DNA from 2 places in the Vibrio penaeicida genome. Region 1 is predicted to be linked to the other one. Evidence: riboswitches for the same ligand, from Rfam matches in the RefSeq annotation. Region 1 holds a riboswitch; the other holds the start of a gene.
What was found. A riboswitch is a leader RNA that binds a small molecule or an ion and turns the genes downstream of it on or off. The one in region 1 is predicted to bind cyclic di-GMP.

Region 1 (8,129 bases):
TTTAGCGAGACCATCCATTGGGAAATTCACACCAATGGCTCTTGGTTGCAATATCCGATCTTTCTTTTCAATGTAGAAAGGAACGGACACCATTCTTCCAAGCAACAAATGGTGCATGGTGCTCAGCAGCTCTGAAGAGGGGATGGGTTCATTGTCTTCTTTAAGCTTACCTTGGTTATGGGTAATCAAACGTTTTAAGAAATTTAGGCTGCGTGTACTTTGAGGGTTTTCAATGATCGATAGGTGGATATTTTTACAATCAGGACTGAGCTTGATCACCTTGTAGGGTACTTCTGACAATGGTACTCCACTGTCGTAGCGTTGAAGCTCAATATAGTTCACATTTATTTCGTCGCCTGCTTTGGCCTGAATAGGTGTCGCCAGTTGAATGTTCAACCCTCTACTGGAAAAGTCGATGGTTTTTCCTTTTAGCGGCTCTGTATTTCCCAATTGAGCTTCGACAGGAGAATCAAATACAAACCTTGGTTCTGTACGGCGAGAGCTGGAATCAAAGTATATGCCTTGTGGCGAACCCACTATCTGACGAGTATGACGGAATCGATTGAGCTCCGAGCTTGGTATGCTAGGTTTTTCTGTTAACAAATAGTCGTGGCTGGTTTTCGCGTCGCTCACTTCTTGTAAAATACCAGTGTGTGTCAGAGTTTTGATGGTTTCTGACATTTCTGGTGCAACTTCTAACAAGTGTGAGATCTCGTCTTTAGATAACTCAAACATATGTAGCCGGAATACTCGCCAGCTATCGCGTCTAGCGCCTACATGCCAAAAGAGCTGTCTTTGTTCACGGGAAGCCTCTGGCAGCATCATACTGTAAAACAAGGTTTTATCTTGATGTTCATGAGTAAACGAATAGATAAAATTACTACTGGTCTTCATTCCCGGTGGGGTAAGAGGGGCCATGCGTTCACGATGAAAGAGAGTGCCTAAAGTCTGTTGGTTACGCTCGTCATGCCAATATGTCCAAAGCCCCTGATTAGCGTCTGTGAGCAGTGAATACCGGAGCTCGGTGCCAGAGAAAAACAGTGGAAGATTACTGGTGTGTTTTAAGTAGCTGTGCTCGTAGCCTCGAGAACGTGCCCGAAGAATATGATCTTGGTTGTCGTGTTTGGCTCGTTTAGAATTGTTTTTTAGCATCAGCTCAATGGCATGAGAAATTGCATCGGTTTCGGTGAGTTTCATCAATCGAAGCCATTTCACGCTGTTGTTTTCAAAGCAATTGTCTACACCAAGAATTCGATATTCGAGCGCTTCTTCTAATTCGGGGTTATTGGTTTCTTTCGCAAGCTGGACGAAGCGTGCTTCAATGACTTCACCGAGTTTGTAGTCGAATGCGCTTGGTACCTTAAACTTTGCACCTGAACACGATAAATCAACACTGACGCCGTGGATCTCTTGACCGGACTTTAATTTGATGTCTACTTGGCTTGCCATGCGTAAGCGGTTTTCTTGACGGCGTAAATCGTAGCCTAACCGAATGGCTTCTGCTTCATATGGGCTGTCGGGGTCGGTGATGCTGTAGGTCATGTTCGGGCGATTTTTACTCATCACCCTAAAGTTATTACGAGTGTTGACTAACGCTTCCCACACGCCTTCGGTATAGCCACCAAAGCGCTTCACTTTTTTGTGATAAGCATTAATCGCTACGTCGTCGAGCCAATGGGTTAGCTCCTCCAGCTTGTATTCGCGACATTCCCCTTGTACTCGTCCTCTCAAATCTATGGTCTTGGTGCATGGCGCCATCACACGCTTCATTTCCATTTTGACCAAAATTTTGACCGACGGATGCTCCCCTTCTGTCATTTGTGACAATACAAGGTCGAAGTCATCCGAACGATATACGGGTATGAGGCGCTCAACGAGCGAGAGTATTTCAGCTTGTTCCATTATTTCTGTTAAAGTACCTGTCCTAACTGGGTTATCGACGACGTAATCGTTATCTTTAAAATAATTATACTCTTATGATCAGAGATATGACCCCAATGTTAAATTTTTATTGTAAATAATTGAGGGACGGCAAGTTCTATGGCGAAAGCAAAACGTGCATATGTTTGTAATGATTGTGGTGCAGATTTCCCCCGCTGGCAAGGGCAGTGCAATGCTTGTGGGGCGTGGAACACCATATCTGAAATTCGTCTTGCCGCTTCGCCAACAGTAGCCCGTAATGAAAGACTTTCAGGGTATGCAGGCTCTGGAACAGAATCCAAAGTACAAAAACTGTCGGAAATTGATCTTCAAGAAGTGCCTCGTTTTTCTAGTGGGTTCAAAGAATTAGATAGAGTACTTGGCGGTGGAATTGTGCCGGGAGCGGCTATTCTGATTGGTGGTAACCCTGGAGCCGGTAAATCAACACTTCTTTTACAAACCATGTGTTTGCTTTCAAGCCAAATGCCTTCGCTATATGTGACAGGTGAAGAGTCTTTACAACAGGTCGCAATGCGAGCATCGCGATTGGGCTTGCCTAAAGATAGCCTCAGCATGTTGTCTGAAACCAATGTCGATAAAATTTGCCAAATTGCAGAAAAAGAACAGCCTCGCATTATGGTGATCGACTCCATTCAGGTGATGCATGTTGCCGATGTGCAATCGTCACCGGGTAGTGTGGCGCAGGTTCGTGAGTCCGCAACTGCTCTAACGCGCTACGCCAAACAGAACAATGTGGCCGTTTTTATTGTTGGTCACGTGACGAAAGATGGCACGTTGGCAGGACCAAAAGTGTTGGAGCACATTATTGACTGTTCGGTCTTGTTAGATGGTGGTACAGACACGCGTTTCCGTACTATGCGCAGCCACAAAAACCGTTTTGGTGCGGTGAATGAGCTGGGTGTGTTCGCGATGACAGGGCAAGGGCTAAAAGAAGTCAGTAACCCTTCTGCCATTTTCTTATCTCGTGGGGAAGAGGAAACTTCTGGCAGTTCAGTCATGGTGGTGTGGGAAGGAACGCGTCCACTTTTAGTTGAAATTCAAGCGTTGGTGGATTATTCGCAGTTGGCTAACCCTCGCCGAGTGGCGGTGGGGCTGGAGCAAAACCGCTTGTCTTTGTTGCTTGCCGTTTTACATAAACACGGCGGTTTACAAATGGCCGACCAAGACGTATTCGTGAACGTGGTTGGCGGGGTTAAGGTGACTGAAACCAGTGCCGACCTTGCGTTAGTGATGGCGTTATTATCGAGCTTTCGAGACCGACCATTGCCGAAAGATGTCGTGGTGTTTGGTGAGGTTGGGCTAGCGGGTGAAATCCGCCCTGTACCCAGTGGACAAGAGCGATTAATGGAAGCGTTCAAACACGGCTTCACCAAAGCCATTGTCCCAGCCGCCAATATGCCAAAAGGCGGAATTCAAGGCATGCAAATCCATGGTGTTAAGAAGCTGTCAGAAGCCATCGAAGCGTTTGATGAGTTGTAAGCTTTATACTCTTATCATCAAGATGACTTGGTTTAAAAGTTGAATGAAAGCCACCTCGCGGTGGCTTTTTTGTTTATTGAAGCTTCAGGTTACGGATTTCGTAACCGTCACTATTGGGAGCATAACCAGATTGCGTTGGTGGAATCAGGTGTGTTTTGTCGAAAAAGCGAATGATATCTAACGCACAATTTTTATATTGATCGTCGTTAAATGTCTTGCTGACCTTACGGTTCGTTAGTAAATAGTTGTTGTCTTCGCCCGTTTCTAAAAACTCCCATTGAGTGTATCGAGTTTGGGTATTTTCGTCTAAGCAATACAAGCGGACTTTGATCAACCCTTGTTCTGGGTAACGCTCATAATCCCAGTTGTTACTGGTGAACTCTTCCATAGACAGTGTTTTGCCGTAGATAGGGCAGAATGAGAACTGACCGCTTTTTGTCATGCGGAATGAAGAGACACCGCCTTTGCCAACTGCGTAGAAACGCTTCTGGTGAAAGATGTTGCGCGGTTCGTAACGCCATGCTTCATCAACACGTTGCCCCGGTTTATTTACTGTAAAGTTACCTACCGCGTCATCAATGTACATATCACAGCCCCAATTCGAAGGCATGTGACTTGGGTTTCCACTCATACACTGATTGAACTGTGGGCTACCCGCAGGGAAGAATAGGTTGCACATATCTGTATTTGGGTTGTCAGCCAACTTGGCGACTTTAACGTTTTGCACTAGCAATTGAGAAGCATCAGAATGATTGCCTCCGCTGATCACGACGGGAGTATAGGTACGGTTGGCAACAAAAACGGCGCTGGCTTTGTTCATGCCATTGACCTTGGGCGCATAACCATCGTACCCATTGACTGGGAAATCAATTCTGGGTTCGTTCACCAAAACCTTATGAGCACTGCCATTCGCTGTTCCTGATGTGATTTTGCCGTTGACCTTAACGATGACATTTTGATTACCACTCGCTCGTTGATAATCAAAGCTAACATTGTATTTGGCTCCTGGTATTGTTGGGATAAATGTGCGTAGCAATACAGGCGTTTGGTTAGCATTAAAGTTTAAGGCGTAAAGTTCTCCGCCAACGGAGATACGCTTATTTGGGCCGCAGTAGCTTAGGTCTGCTCGCAAAGCGGCACTGTAGTCCGAATCTGAGAAGACTGCTCCTTTCCGGCTTGCTATACCAATCTCCAATCGCGTTTCACATTGTTCATTGATTAAGCGCCTTAGCTCGTTATCACCCACTGCCTGAGATAGGTATTGATATTGAGTGTTACCCAAGATTTGATTTAACGAAGCTGAAGTTAGGTGAGCGGCAAAAAGCAGACGACCATTTTGAGTGTATGTTTCTGGGTTGTCGTGAGACAAAACGGTGTTATTTGGCGTAAGGTCAACCATTCCCCAGTTTCCATTCTGGAATTGGTTATGGAACCCACTGAAATCCTGAACAAAGGTGTCAGCTGTGGCTAAGGTTGGTAAGCAAAGTGCAGAAATGGTCAATGCTTTACTGAAAGGAAACGATAAGGTGTTCGATTTTGTGTAGTTTGCATCAGTGCTCAAACGATTAAGTTTCAAGGTAAATACTCCATATTTGAATCAATAGAACACTCTGGAAAGTAAGCAAATAAACTTGTGGTCTTTTATGCAACCTGAATAGATTGTTTTGGGTTGTTAACGCCTAAGACTCTTTTCCCCCAATGCCTTTGCTTAGTTAAGAGAGTGGTCGCAGATTACATTAAATAACCACATTGTTTTTGGTGTTTTATCCGAAGTCTTAAACACGTACGTTTGTCTCAATACGCGGAAATGGATTTGTGTCGTAGCCGAGACATAAGGAGGGATTCAAATAAAAAACGCCACTGTCATTGAAAGTGGCGTTTTGAAGTTAAGTTTTTTGATTTTTAATGCCTAATTTTTCCTTTTTAAAACTATTGTAGTTTTAAATTACGGATGTCAAAGCCATCGTTATTTTCGTCATATCCAGCCTGAGTGGTGGGTATGATATGCGTACGGTCTTCAAATTGTAGTGCGAGCAACAAACAATGTTGGTATTTGGCGTCGTTAAAGGTTTTATCTATTTTCCCTTGCGTGACCAAAAGGTTGTCGTCGCGTTCAGTTCCTATGGTTTCCCAACGAGTTTCTCGCGTACCGTTAGCCGCTAAACAGTTCAATTTGGCAAGCACATAACCTTGTTCTGCGTAACGTTCGTAGTCCCAGTTGTTTGACGTGAACTCTTGCAAGGTGATTTGCTTGTTGAAGATAGGGCAAGCAGAAAGTTTGCCGTTGTTCGACATGTTGAATGTGGAAATACCGCCTTTGCCCACTGAGTAGAATTGTTTCCAGCTGAAGATATTTTGAGGGTCGTAGCGCCACGGCTCACTTAGTGCTCGTTCGCCTGCTTCATCAACTACAAAGTTACCCAACTGAGAGTCGATGTTCAGGTTACAGCTTATTTCAGAAGGCACACCCGTGGAGCCGCCATTCAAGCAATTCTGCAGTTCAGCGCTTCCAGCCGGGTAAAGAAGTTCGCAAAGCTCTTTATTTGGGTTTTGCTTCGTGACGAATACTTTTACGTCTTTCAACATTAACCCATAAGAGTCAGGTAACCCTTTGTCGCGAAAGACGATTGGTGTATGAAAACGGTCGGCTTTAAAGTGAACGACTGCTTTGTTGAAACCTTTTATAAGGTTAGTGTCGTTCAACTGAATAGGAAATTGTAGGCGATGACCGCTGATCCCAACGCCACCATGTCCATTCACTGTCGCACTCGTCACTTCTCCACCGACATTGTTGATAAGGTCGCGGTAGTAGTTATTCGCTTGTGAGGTCGGTGTGTAGGCGCGTCTTTGATATTTAAATACCAAGCGATACTCCGCACCCGGAGTTGTCGGTACAAAGGTGCGAATGTTGACTGCGGCTTCATTATTATTGAAGTTAAGAGGGTAGTACGTTCCACCAACATTTAAGCGACGATTTTTAGGGCAATGTGATGTGTCTGAATCTAGCTCTGCAAGATAACCCCCGCCTTTGTATTGTTGACCGTAAGTTTTAGATGTCCCCACCTCCAATTGAGCTTCACAGTGATTATTGATACGGCGGCGAACTTCTTCTTCGCCAATGGTGCTTTCCAAATACTGGTATTGCGATTTCCCGAGCACATGACGCATGGTGCGCTTGGTCCAACGAGGTTCAAACAGTAACGTACTGCCTGATGTGTAAGCTTGTGGGTTACTAGGCGTTAGCTGCTCACCGGAAGGCGTAAAATCAACCAACCCCCATGTGCCGTGCTCTAGCTGATTTTGATAGGTATTAAATAGTTGGGTGTATTTGTCTAATGTGTCTGCTGCGATAGGGAAAGCTAAGACTGCAGAAGCTAGGCTTAAACTTGCCAATGTTTTTTTTTATCATGACTCTAATCCTTGTGTTTAACAGAAACACTCAGCAATGCAGCCTACCTGAATGCATACCACTGCGATGTTAGGTACTGTCATTTTGCGTCCCGATTTTTCAATCAGTTTGCCCTAAGAGTGGTGATAGATTAGAACAGGCAGAAACGAAAAAAAGGCTAATATAAATAAATTCTTAACTTCGATTTACAGTCTTTCTTTTAAGAATAAGAGAGAGTGAAATTCGCTACCATCCATGTGTTCGTGACATAAAAAATGCCACCGGCAAGCGGTGACATTTTAGGAAGGTATTACTCGAAAAGGTGTTTAGTTTTCGATACGCATAGCACGTACATCAAAACCATCACTGTTCGCATCGTAACCAGACTGTGATTCTGGAATTAGGTGCGTACGGTCAACAAAACGTACTGCTGTAAGCAAGCAGTTGTCGTACTTAGCGTCGTTGAACAATTTGTCGATTTTCTTGTTTGTGATTAGATAATTGTTCTCTAGCTCAGTTTCAATGACTTCCCAGCGGCTCGCACGGATACCATTGTCAACACAAGAAAGTTTAACTTTCACTAAGCCTTGCTCTGCCCAACGCTCGTAGTCCCAGTTGTTCGCAGTGTACTCGTCCAGTCTTAGACGCTTACCTTTGATAGGACAACCAGAGTATTTGCCGTTAGAAGCCATGTTGAACGTTGTGATGCCTTCTCTACCTACACCGTAGAAGTTCTTAGTATGTAGGATATTAAGAGGGTCGTAACGCCATGGTTCACTTGTCGCACGGTAACCTGCTTGGTCTACCACTACGTTACCAAGTGTAGAGTCCACTTCAAGGTTACAGCTGATAACTTCAGGTGCTGGCTCGCCACCATTCAAACAGTTAAGCAGCTCTTGGCTACCTGCTGGGAATAGCACTTCACAGGTTTCTTTATTTGGATTCACTTTCGTTACATGGGTACGTACTTTGTTCACCAAGATACCGTATGAATCAGGAAGACCTTTGTCTGCAATAGCAACTGCAGTGTGGAAGCGGTCTGCCGTAAATTTAATACGTGCAACGTAGAAACCGTGACCATCGCGGCTAGCGTTAGGAGCGGCTGGTAAGCTCACACGCTGACCATCAAAGCTTGCGTTTGAACCACCATCCAGTTTTGCTGATTCGATATCGCCACGAACCCATACTGCTACGTCACGGTATGCATTGTTGGAACTATTGTGATAGTTACGTTTAGTGTAACGAATTTCAACTTCGTACTCAGAGCCCGGTGTTGTTGGGATAAATGTACGTAAGTTTACTGTAGAAGCGTTGTTTTTAG
Region 2 (8,129 bases), 590 kb from region 1:
TCGGTGGCGCACATAATAATCGGTAATGCCAACCGCTAATGGCGACAAGCGATAGATGCTTGCGCCGTCTGTAATTTCACTGGTAAATCGGCTTAATAGCTTCTGGTTAACCATTTCATTGATGGCGTTATTCGCCCGAAATGCAGAAGCTTCCCCCGTTTCTTCAAACAAGCGGGTGACGATAGAGAACGCATCGTGCAACTCTCCCTCACCCAACTCTTCATCAAATCTCTCGTTACTTAAAACGGCTAACGCAATCAGAAAAGCCAGACGTTCAGTAGACAAGTTCAATGAGAAATCGTGTTGTTTTACCCAGCTAACCAATTCATCGATTGGTTGCTCTACAACATCTTGAGTTACATCACTCATTGTTCATCCTGTTTATTATTCCTTTCTTTTCGCCCAAACATGAATGTAGCGACCTAAAGAAAGGTAAGGCTCCTGACGACACAGTTGTCTTTCAAGTGCTAATACATCTTCAAATTGATAATCGCCCATGTACTCCATATTACCTATGTAGTCGTGGAAGGACCGAATACCCGATTTACCACAGATTTCAAACCCAGCATCCTCTATCCATTGATAGACTTCTTCCGGCTTCAAACCTTTTTGGGGCTGAAGTTTAAAGCGTTTTCTATGCGGCATTCCTTCTAAAATGTGTGGAATATTGCCGCATATCACGTTTTTCAAAACCAAGCCGTGATGGTTATAAAACATGATAGAGCCGATACCACCTGGCTTTATCTGCTTTAAAACCGTTTCTAACGCCGATTTCGGGTCTGCTAACCACTCCATCACCGCGTGGAAAAGCACCATATCAACTTTCTCGTGAAGGTGCTGTTCAATTTCTTGAACTGGAGAGTGAACTAGCTGATATTGGGAAAGCAAACCGTGTTTTTCAATGTCTACTTTTGCCAGTTTTAGCATTTCAGAAGATAGATCACAGAGTGTGACATTGTGTCCGCGTTGGGCAATTTTTTGCGACATTTGCCCAAGCCCGCCACCTGCATCCAAGATATTTAAACGGCAACATTCATCGTTTAGCTCACTTAATGCTACAATTAAATCTTCCCAAACAATGGTTTGACGTATATCACCTTTCTCAGATCCGTAAATATTTTTTGCGAATTTGTGGGCAATATCGTCGAAATTACGATCTTCTGTCACTGTGGCTTAGGTTATTATATCTATTCGTGCCGCTTATTCTGTCACAGGATAAGAAGTAATAAAGGCTTGTTAGCCTTTTTCATAATCAAGTGATGATTTTTCGGACTATTTAAGTATGTTTGAGCTGAAAAAAGTGTTTTCTGCGCTGCTGATGCCACTCCCGGGGTTTTTAATAATTGGTGTGGTGGGGCTATTGTTGGTCATGTTCACCTTAAAAAGAGGAACTGGCTGTTTTTTGATTTTCGTGTCTTTCACTGGCATTTTCCTTTCTTCTTTCCAACCTGTTGCCAGTGGACTATTGATGCCGATGGAGCGTCAACACAAAGGCTTTCTACCTATAGAAGGCACTGTTGACTATGTGATGGTGTTGGGAAGCGGCCACGTTGTTGATGATGATATTCCACCAACATCGGAATTAAGCCGAACGGCATTAATGCGGTTATCCGAAGGTATTCGCATTCTTAGGATGTATCCCGGTGCAAAATTGATTTTGTCTGGCTACGCTGGTGGCTCTGAGATCAGTAATGCTCGAATGATGGCGAAAGTAGCACTCGCATTAGGCGTCGCAAAACCCGATATCATTCTTTTGGAGACAGCAAAAGATACGTGGGAAGAAGCAAGACAAGCTTCCGTGTTTGTAAATAACAAAGAACTGGTACTTGTCACTTCGGCAAGCCATATGACACGTGCACTGCGTGAATTTAATGATGCGGGTATTGACCCCGTTCCAGCACCTACGAACTTTCTGGCTTCCAATGGCACGATGCAGCCATGGAACAAGTATCGCCCTCAAGCTAAATACTTGGAATGGACAGAAACGTATTGGCATGAACGTTTGGGGCTTTGGTGGCAAACCCTTCGAGATTTTGCGACTAACTCCAACGCACAGCTCAATGAAGCTTCTTAAATTGATTTAGCTTTTGAGGTATCAAATTACCAACAAAAAAACCGAGGATGCTACCCTCGGTTTTTTCTATCTTAATAATCATTTACTGCTGATTAAAGTCAATATCAGCATCAATCTCCAGCAAACATGTAACCTTCACCGTGCACGGTGACAAAAATCTGTGGATTTTTCGGATCGAACTCCATCTTAGCTCTCATTCGACGAATCAAAACATCAATGGTTCTATCATTAGGCGCATCAACACGATGGCTAATCATGTTTAATATACGTTCTCGGCTAAGAACCTTGTTTGGGTGTGAAGACAAAGCCACAAGCAACTCGTACTCGGCTTTGGTCAGTTTAACAGGTTCGCCATTACGGCTAAGTGCACGACGTTGGATATCAAACGTCCACTCTCCAAAACGGATTAGTTGCCCAGATTCTTCTTTTCTGTCTTCTTTCGCTGGAGCATGACGTGCAGCGGAAATTCTCCACAACAAATTTTTTACTCTAACCAGAAGCTCTCTAAGCTCAAAAGGTTTTGTCACGTAATCATCGGCACCCATTTCTAGGCCGACAATTTTATCAATGCTATCCGTGCGTCCTGTGACGAGGATGATCCCTATATCAGATTGACTGCGTAGTTCACGAGTCAGCATTAGCCCGTCTTCGCCTGGTAAGTTAATATCCAGCATGACTAAATCAACAGATTGCTCTTCTAAAATTGCGCGCATTTGCTCGCCACTTTCAGCTTCGCTAACTTGATAGCCTTCGTTCTGGAAATAGCCCACCAGCTTGCTACGGGTAACCACATCGTCTTCTACGACTAATACGTGATAGCTCATCTACACCACTTTCTTTTGTATTTATAAGGATATATAAGGTATTTGTTCGACTTTAATGTAAATATAAAGACAAACTTGCCACAGTCTATTTGCGACTCTTTATATTCTATTCACAAAAAGTTACATTTCTAGCGAATTCGTTAAAAAGAAGGCAATTTCCTAACTTTTATTGATTCAAAGCAACCAATTTGGCTCCTATTCATAACCTGATTTTTATTTTCATTTCTTGCCATACTTTAGATTAGTTCTGTTCATCTTAATTCGTTAGAATTGCGCCAATAACCTCATACGGAGCGGCAACGCTATGCAAGAAACAAAAGCATTCAACGAAAAGCGCGCAGAGATTTACTGGTGGCTTTCTAGCCTTTTTGCTCATGAACTGAAACAAGAAGAGTTGGAGCATTACCACACGGCTGAAATCAGGGGCTTCATTAGCGGTCTTGCAGAAAACGAAACCTTAAAACCGGCGGCTCAGCAACTTATCGAATCCCTGAATAAACTCCAAGATAGAGAAGATGCTCAGTTAGAACTCGCTGCGGATTTTTGTGGCCTATTTCTGACCACAGATAAAAAAGCGGCCTTGCCATACGCCTCAATCTACAAATCTGGTCTGCTCAATGATGAACCAGCGAAACAAATGGAATCATTGTTAAGAGAAAAAGGTGTCTCTTTGCTAGAGGGGTTTAACGAGCCAGCAGATCACCTCGCCATTCAATTGGACTTTTTGGGTAACCTCATTATTCGCTCAAACGAATTAAAAACGAACGAGCAGTTTGAAGATGCACTGCGAGAACAGCTGTGGTTCATAAATACGCATCTCATGACTTGGCTTCCAATATTTAACAAGAACTGCAAAAATTATGATGGCTTTGGGTTCTACGCAGCTTTGTCACAATTGCTTGTGAGTTTTGTCGAACTAGACCGCCAATATATTTCTGGCGAGTAAACCGGCAAGGTGGGATATCTTGATAGTATTGAGCTCGAAGACTTTACTTAGGTATTGAGCTAATTTGTTTTAAATATAAAACAGCACCCTTAAAAAATATTAGGATTCCTCATAAATGTGACACTTGGTATAATTTTTTACGATTCACTCCATTGTCACATAGGAAATTAAAGACTAAGATCGTGATCGCAAACGATAAAATATGAAACGCTGAAAAGCATTAACTAAGCCGCTGTATTAATAGCGGTTTTTGTGTTTTTAGTCGATTTTAATAACACAATGAAATCCGCCTTGCTGAAAACATTAGCTACTTTAAATTTAGCACCTTACCCCTTAGCTCGGCTCTACAGGATATTTGTTTTATGGCCACTATTAAAGATGTCGCACGACTTGCCGGAGTATCAACTACAACGGTTTCGCATGTTATAAATAAAACACGCTTTGTTGCTGAAACTACACAAGAGAAAGTTAAAAAAGCAGTAGAAGAACTAAACTATGCACCGAGCGCTGTTGCACGTAGCTTAAAGTGCAACACGACTCGTACTATAGGTATGTTAGTTACACAGTCTTCTAATCCATTCTTTGCAGAAGTCGTCGATGGCGTTGAAAGTTACTGTTATCGCCAAGGCTACACGTTGATCTTGTGCAACACCGGCGGGATATATGAAAAGCAACGGGATTATATTCGTATGCTTGCTGAGAAGCGTGTAGATGGCATCTTGGTCATGTGCTCAGATTTAACTGAAGATCTTCGTGAAATGCTTGATGCGCACTCATCCATTCCAAAAGTGATCATGGATTGGGGTCCAGAGAGTTCCCAAGCCGATAAGATAATAGATAACTCTGAGGAAGGTGGTTACTTAGCGACAAAATATCTTTTAGACAATGGTCATACCGATATTGCCTGTCTTACTGGCCATGAAGAAAAAGTGGCTTGTATTGAACGGGTCATTGGCTACAAGCGAGCGCTGAGAGAATACGATATTGAATTCAAGCAAGAACGCATACTTGTCGGCAACTTCGAATGTGATACCGCTGTCTTAGCGGCGGACAAGATCCTTGCTATGGAAAACAGACCAACAGCCGTTTTCTGCTTTAATGATCTTATGGCACTCGGGGTCATTAGCCGTCTTCAAGAGAACGGTGTCCGTGTTCCTGATGACATTTCGATCATTGGATACGACAATATTGAGCTATCAGGATACTTTTCTCCTCCTCTGACAACCGTCCACCAGCCTAAGCGCCGAGTGGGTAAAACGGCATTTGAAATCCTTCTCCAAAGAATCAAAGACAAAGAACACGATAAACGCATCTTCGAGATGCATCCTGAAATCGTAGAGAGAAGTTCTGTTAAAAAGTTAAATTAAATTAGTTAATTCTAATTAAGCCTGGCTATATGTCAGGCTTTTTGCTTTATTGCCCAAATAAGAAACAATATTTATATCTGTACATTTATTTTTTGAAGGCAGATCACACATAAAGCATTTTGATGTGATGCTTGTTCCGGTTTTTCTCTATGATTTTATTGTCACGCACAGGGCAAACCATTTGAAAAAGTGGGACGCAAAGCTTCCGGCCTAAATGGATTTATTTGAAATCAATATGGTAGCGGGGTTGCCGATGGTAAATATGCATACTTCTTTTCCAGAGTTAACCAAACTCTGACATCTGACTGCATCACTTTGCTATTTTTTCTCGGACCTGAACTTAGTAGTGGCATAACTTCTTTAGCCGAGACAGTACAGCATGGATAAACCAATACTTAAAAACTCATTGAAGCTATTTGAACCATTAGGGACGATAAAATCACGTTCTATGTTTGGTGGTTTTGGCGTTTTCGCCGATGACACTATGTTCGCCTTAGTCGTTCAAAACACTTTACACATCAGAGCTGACTCAAAAAGTGCTCAAAAGTTCGAACAACAAGGTTTAAAACCTTATGTGTACAAGAAGCGCGGGTTTCCGGTTGTCACCAAGTATTTTGCACTCCCAGAAACCAGTTGGGATAATACCAATGACATCATAGAGAAAGCTTCTCTAGCGCTGAAAGTTGCAAGAACAGAGAAACAAAAGCAAGCCGAAACCAAACCAACGCGTTTGAAAGACTTGCCTAATTTACGTTTGGGTACAGAAAGAATGCTCAAAAAAGCAGGAATCTCTTCCGTTCAGGAGTTACAAAACTTCGGTTCTGTTGAAGCCTTCAAAGCCATCAAGCAGACTCATTCAAGCGATGTTGGCTTAGAGCTACTATGGGCTCTAGAGGGTGCAATTAATGGCACTCACTGGTCCGTGATTCCTCAAGATAGACGTGATGAATTAATGAAACGCTTAAGTTAGTTAAACCTTCATGCTAAAAAAGCCTCCTTTGGAGGCTTTTTTATTGCTGAAATTCACAGTTTATCTATCCTGCACAGACCCTTATGGGCGACTTGCTGTCATAATTAAAACTCATTGACTATATTGGACGAACTATGAAGGTGTACTCTACTGCGCTCCCGACAGAAGCTCATATTGTATGTGAGCTGTTAAAGGCACAGGGAATCGATGTTGAAGTTCGTGGTGAAGGTCTATTTGGCTTGCAAGGTGAGCTTCCATTTGGTCCAGACACCGAACCATATATTTGGTTAAACAACGAATTTCAGTACGACAAAGCCAAAAAGATTGTGAAGTCTTATACCGATCAAACCGCTAACCAATCAAAACCAAACTGGTGCTGTCCGAAATGCGATGAATGGATAGAAGCTCAGTTTGGTGCCTGTTGGAACTGTGGGCACCACGTCAGCGAGCATGCTGACGAATAAACCCTATCGATTTTTCATTAAAAATATCTGGTTTTTCCACATTGCACACATGACCACAATCAGGAATTTCAATCAACGCACTGCGTTTATGAATCCTCACCATTTCTTTGACTGGACGAAGAAACATATAATCTCTATCTCCCATCAGATATAACGTTGGAATCGGGATTTCTTTTTCACGGAAATATTTCATCAACGGGTTTACATCTGCTGCCAAGGTGTACCAACGCTTAAATTCTTTTTGACACAGCTTTTTCGCTTCTCTAACAAATAAATGCCGCGATTCTTTTTGGTTTTTTTGTGGCATGACTATGTAAGCAAACAAGCTGTACAACCACATGTAAGGAATGAAGTGTTTGCTCCAATCTCCCACCTTAACCAACACCTGTGAACGAATATCAAACCGAGTTACCGCCCCACCCAATACCATGGTAGATACTCGATCTGAGGCTATCTCGGCAAGGTTTCGCACAATGATGGTTCCTAAAGACATACCAACAAAGTGAGCAGATTGAATTTTTAAATGATCCAATACTTGCAAGATATCTTGGCAGATATCTTTGAACGTATAGCCTTTTTTAAGGAGATCTTGAATAACATTGTTCGACCGCCCATGACCTCTGAGATCAATAAGCAATAAATTAAAATGCTGCTTGTAGGCTTTAATCTGCTTAAACCAAATGGAAGAGCTACCACCAGCACCATGAACAAAGACCACCCACTCATTACTGGTGGGGTGGTTATAAGTCTTGTGAAATAACAAAGGGTTCGACATCGCTTAACAAATATTATGAATCTTTCTAGTTCTATTAGGTAAAAGCTTACCACAATATGAGTAAATTGGGTGGTCAAGCTCCTCCTACCATAGAAAAGCCTCTCAATTTTCATTGAGAGGCTATTGTCATCAGAGGTTTTACGCAAACAGGCTACACTCAACCCGCTCTTGTTTTACAGCAGCGCAGCCTGATACATATTCACATACTCGTTAGCCGATGCTTCCCAACTAAACTCCGTATTCATTGCATTCAAACGAACGCGCTGAACCTCATCGGGTTGCTGCAAGTATAGAATCAACGCTCGTTGCATCGCGATCAACAATGCTTCTGGTGTTGGGTCTAAGAAACTGAAGCCAGTCGCAAGTTTTTCATCCGTGTCGTAATCAACCACAGTATCTTTTAAACCGCCCACTTCGCGTACAATCGGAAGCGTTCCGTAAGCCATACTATAGATCTGGTTCAACCCACATGCTTCAAACTCTGAAGGCATCAGGAAGAAATCTGATCCAGCTTCAACCAAGTGTGCTAAGCGATTGTTGTAAGCTTCAATAAACGAAAATTTGTTTGAGTATCGACTCGCGGCCTCATGAAGTTTTGCAGCCACTTGAGGCTCACCCGTGCCTACGATAACTAGCTGAACGTCATTTCGCAAAAACTGCTCTATGATAGGCAAAAGGTAGTGGAACCCCTTTTGGTGTGTTAAACGAC

Region 2: it holds a riboswitch for cyclic di-GMP, as region 1 does, so the genes downstream of both, LDO37_RS06695 (TfoX/Sxy family DNA transformation protein) here and LDO37_RS04020 (hypothetical protein) in region 1, are expected to answer to the same signal.

The regions. Positions count from the first base shown of each region.
Region 1 is NZ_AP025144.1:835,913-844,041, forward strand. Features, by position in the region: gene LDO37_RS04005 (PilZ domain-containing protein) at 1-1,902, opposite strand, end outside; gene radA (DNA repair protein RadA) at 2,041-3,420, shown strand; gene LDO37_RS04015 (hypothetical protein) at 3,494-4,996, opposite strand; gene LDO37_RS04020 (hypothetical protein) at 5,350-6,813, opposite strand; cyclic di-GMP riboswitch class I at 6,859-6,952, opposite strand; gene LDO37_RS04025 (hypothetical protein) at 7,135-8,129, opposite strand, start outside.
Region 2 is NZ_AP025144.1:1,429,684-1,437,812, reverse strand. Features, by position in the region: gene mukF (chromosome partition protein MukF) at 1-369, opposite strand, end outside; gene cmoM (tRNA uridine 5-oxyacetic acid(34) methyltransferase CmoM) at 385-1,167, opposite strand; gene elyC (envelope biogenesis factor ElyC) at 1,283-2,074, shown strand; gene torR (two-component system response regulator TorR) at 2,185-2,898, opposite strand; gene torD (molecular chaperone TorD) at 3,203-3,844, shown strand; gene purR (HTH-type transcriptional repressor PurR) at 4,207-5,211, shown strand; cyclic di-GMP riboswitch class I at 5,373-5,466, shown strand; gene LDO37_RS06695 (TfoX/Sxy family DNA transformation protein) at 5,591-6,181, shown strand; gene LDO37_RS06690 (putative signal transducing protein) at 6,316-6,645, shown strand; gene LDO37_RS06685 (alpha/beta fold hydrolase) at 6,623-7,420, opposite strand; gene glgA (glycogen synthase GlgA) at 7,594-8,129, opposite strand, start outside.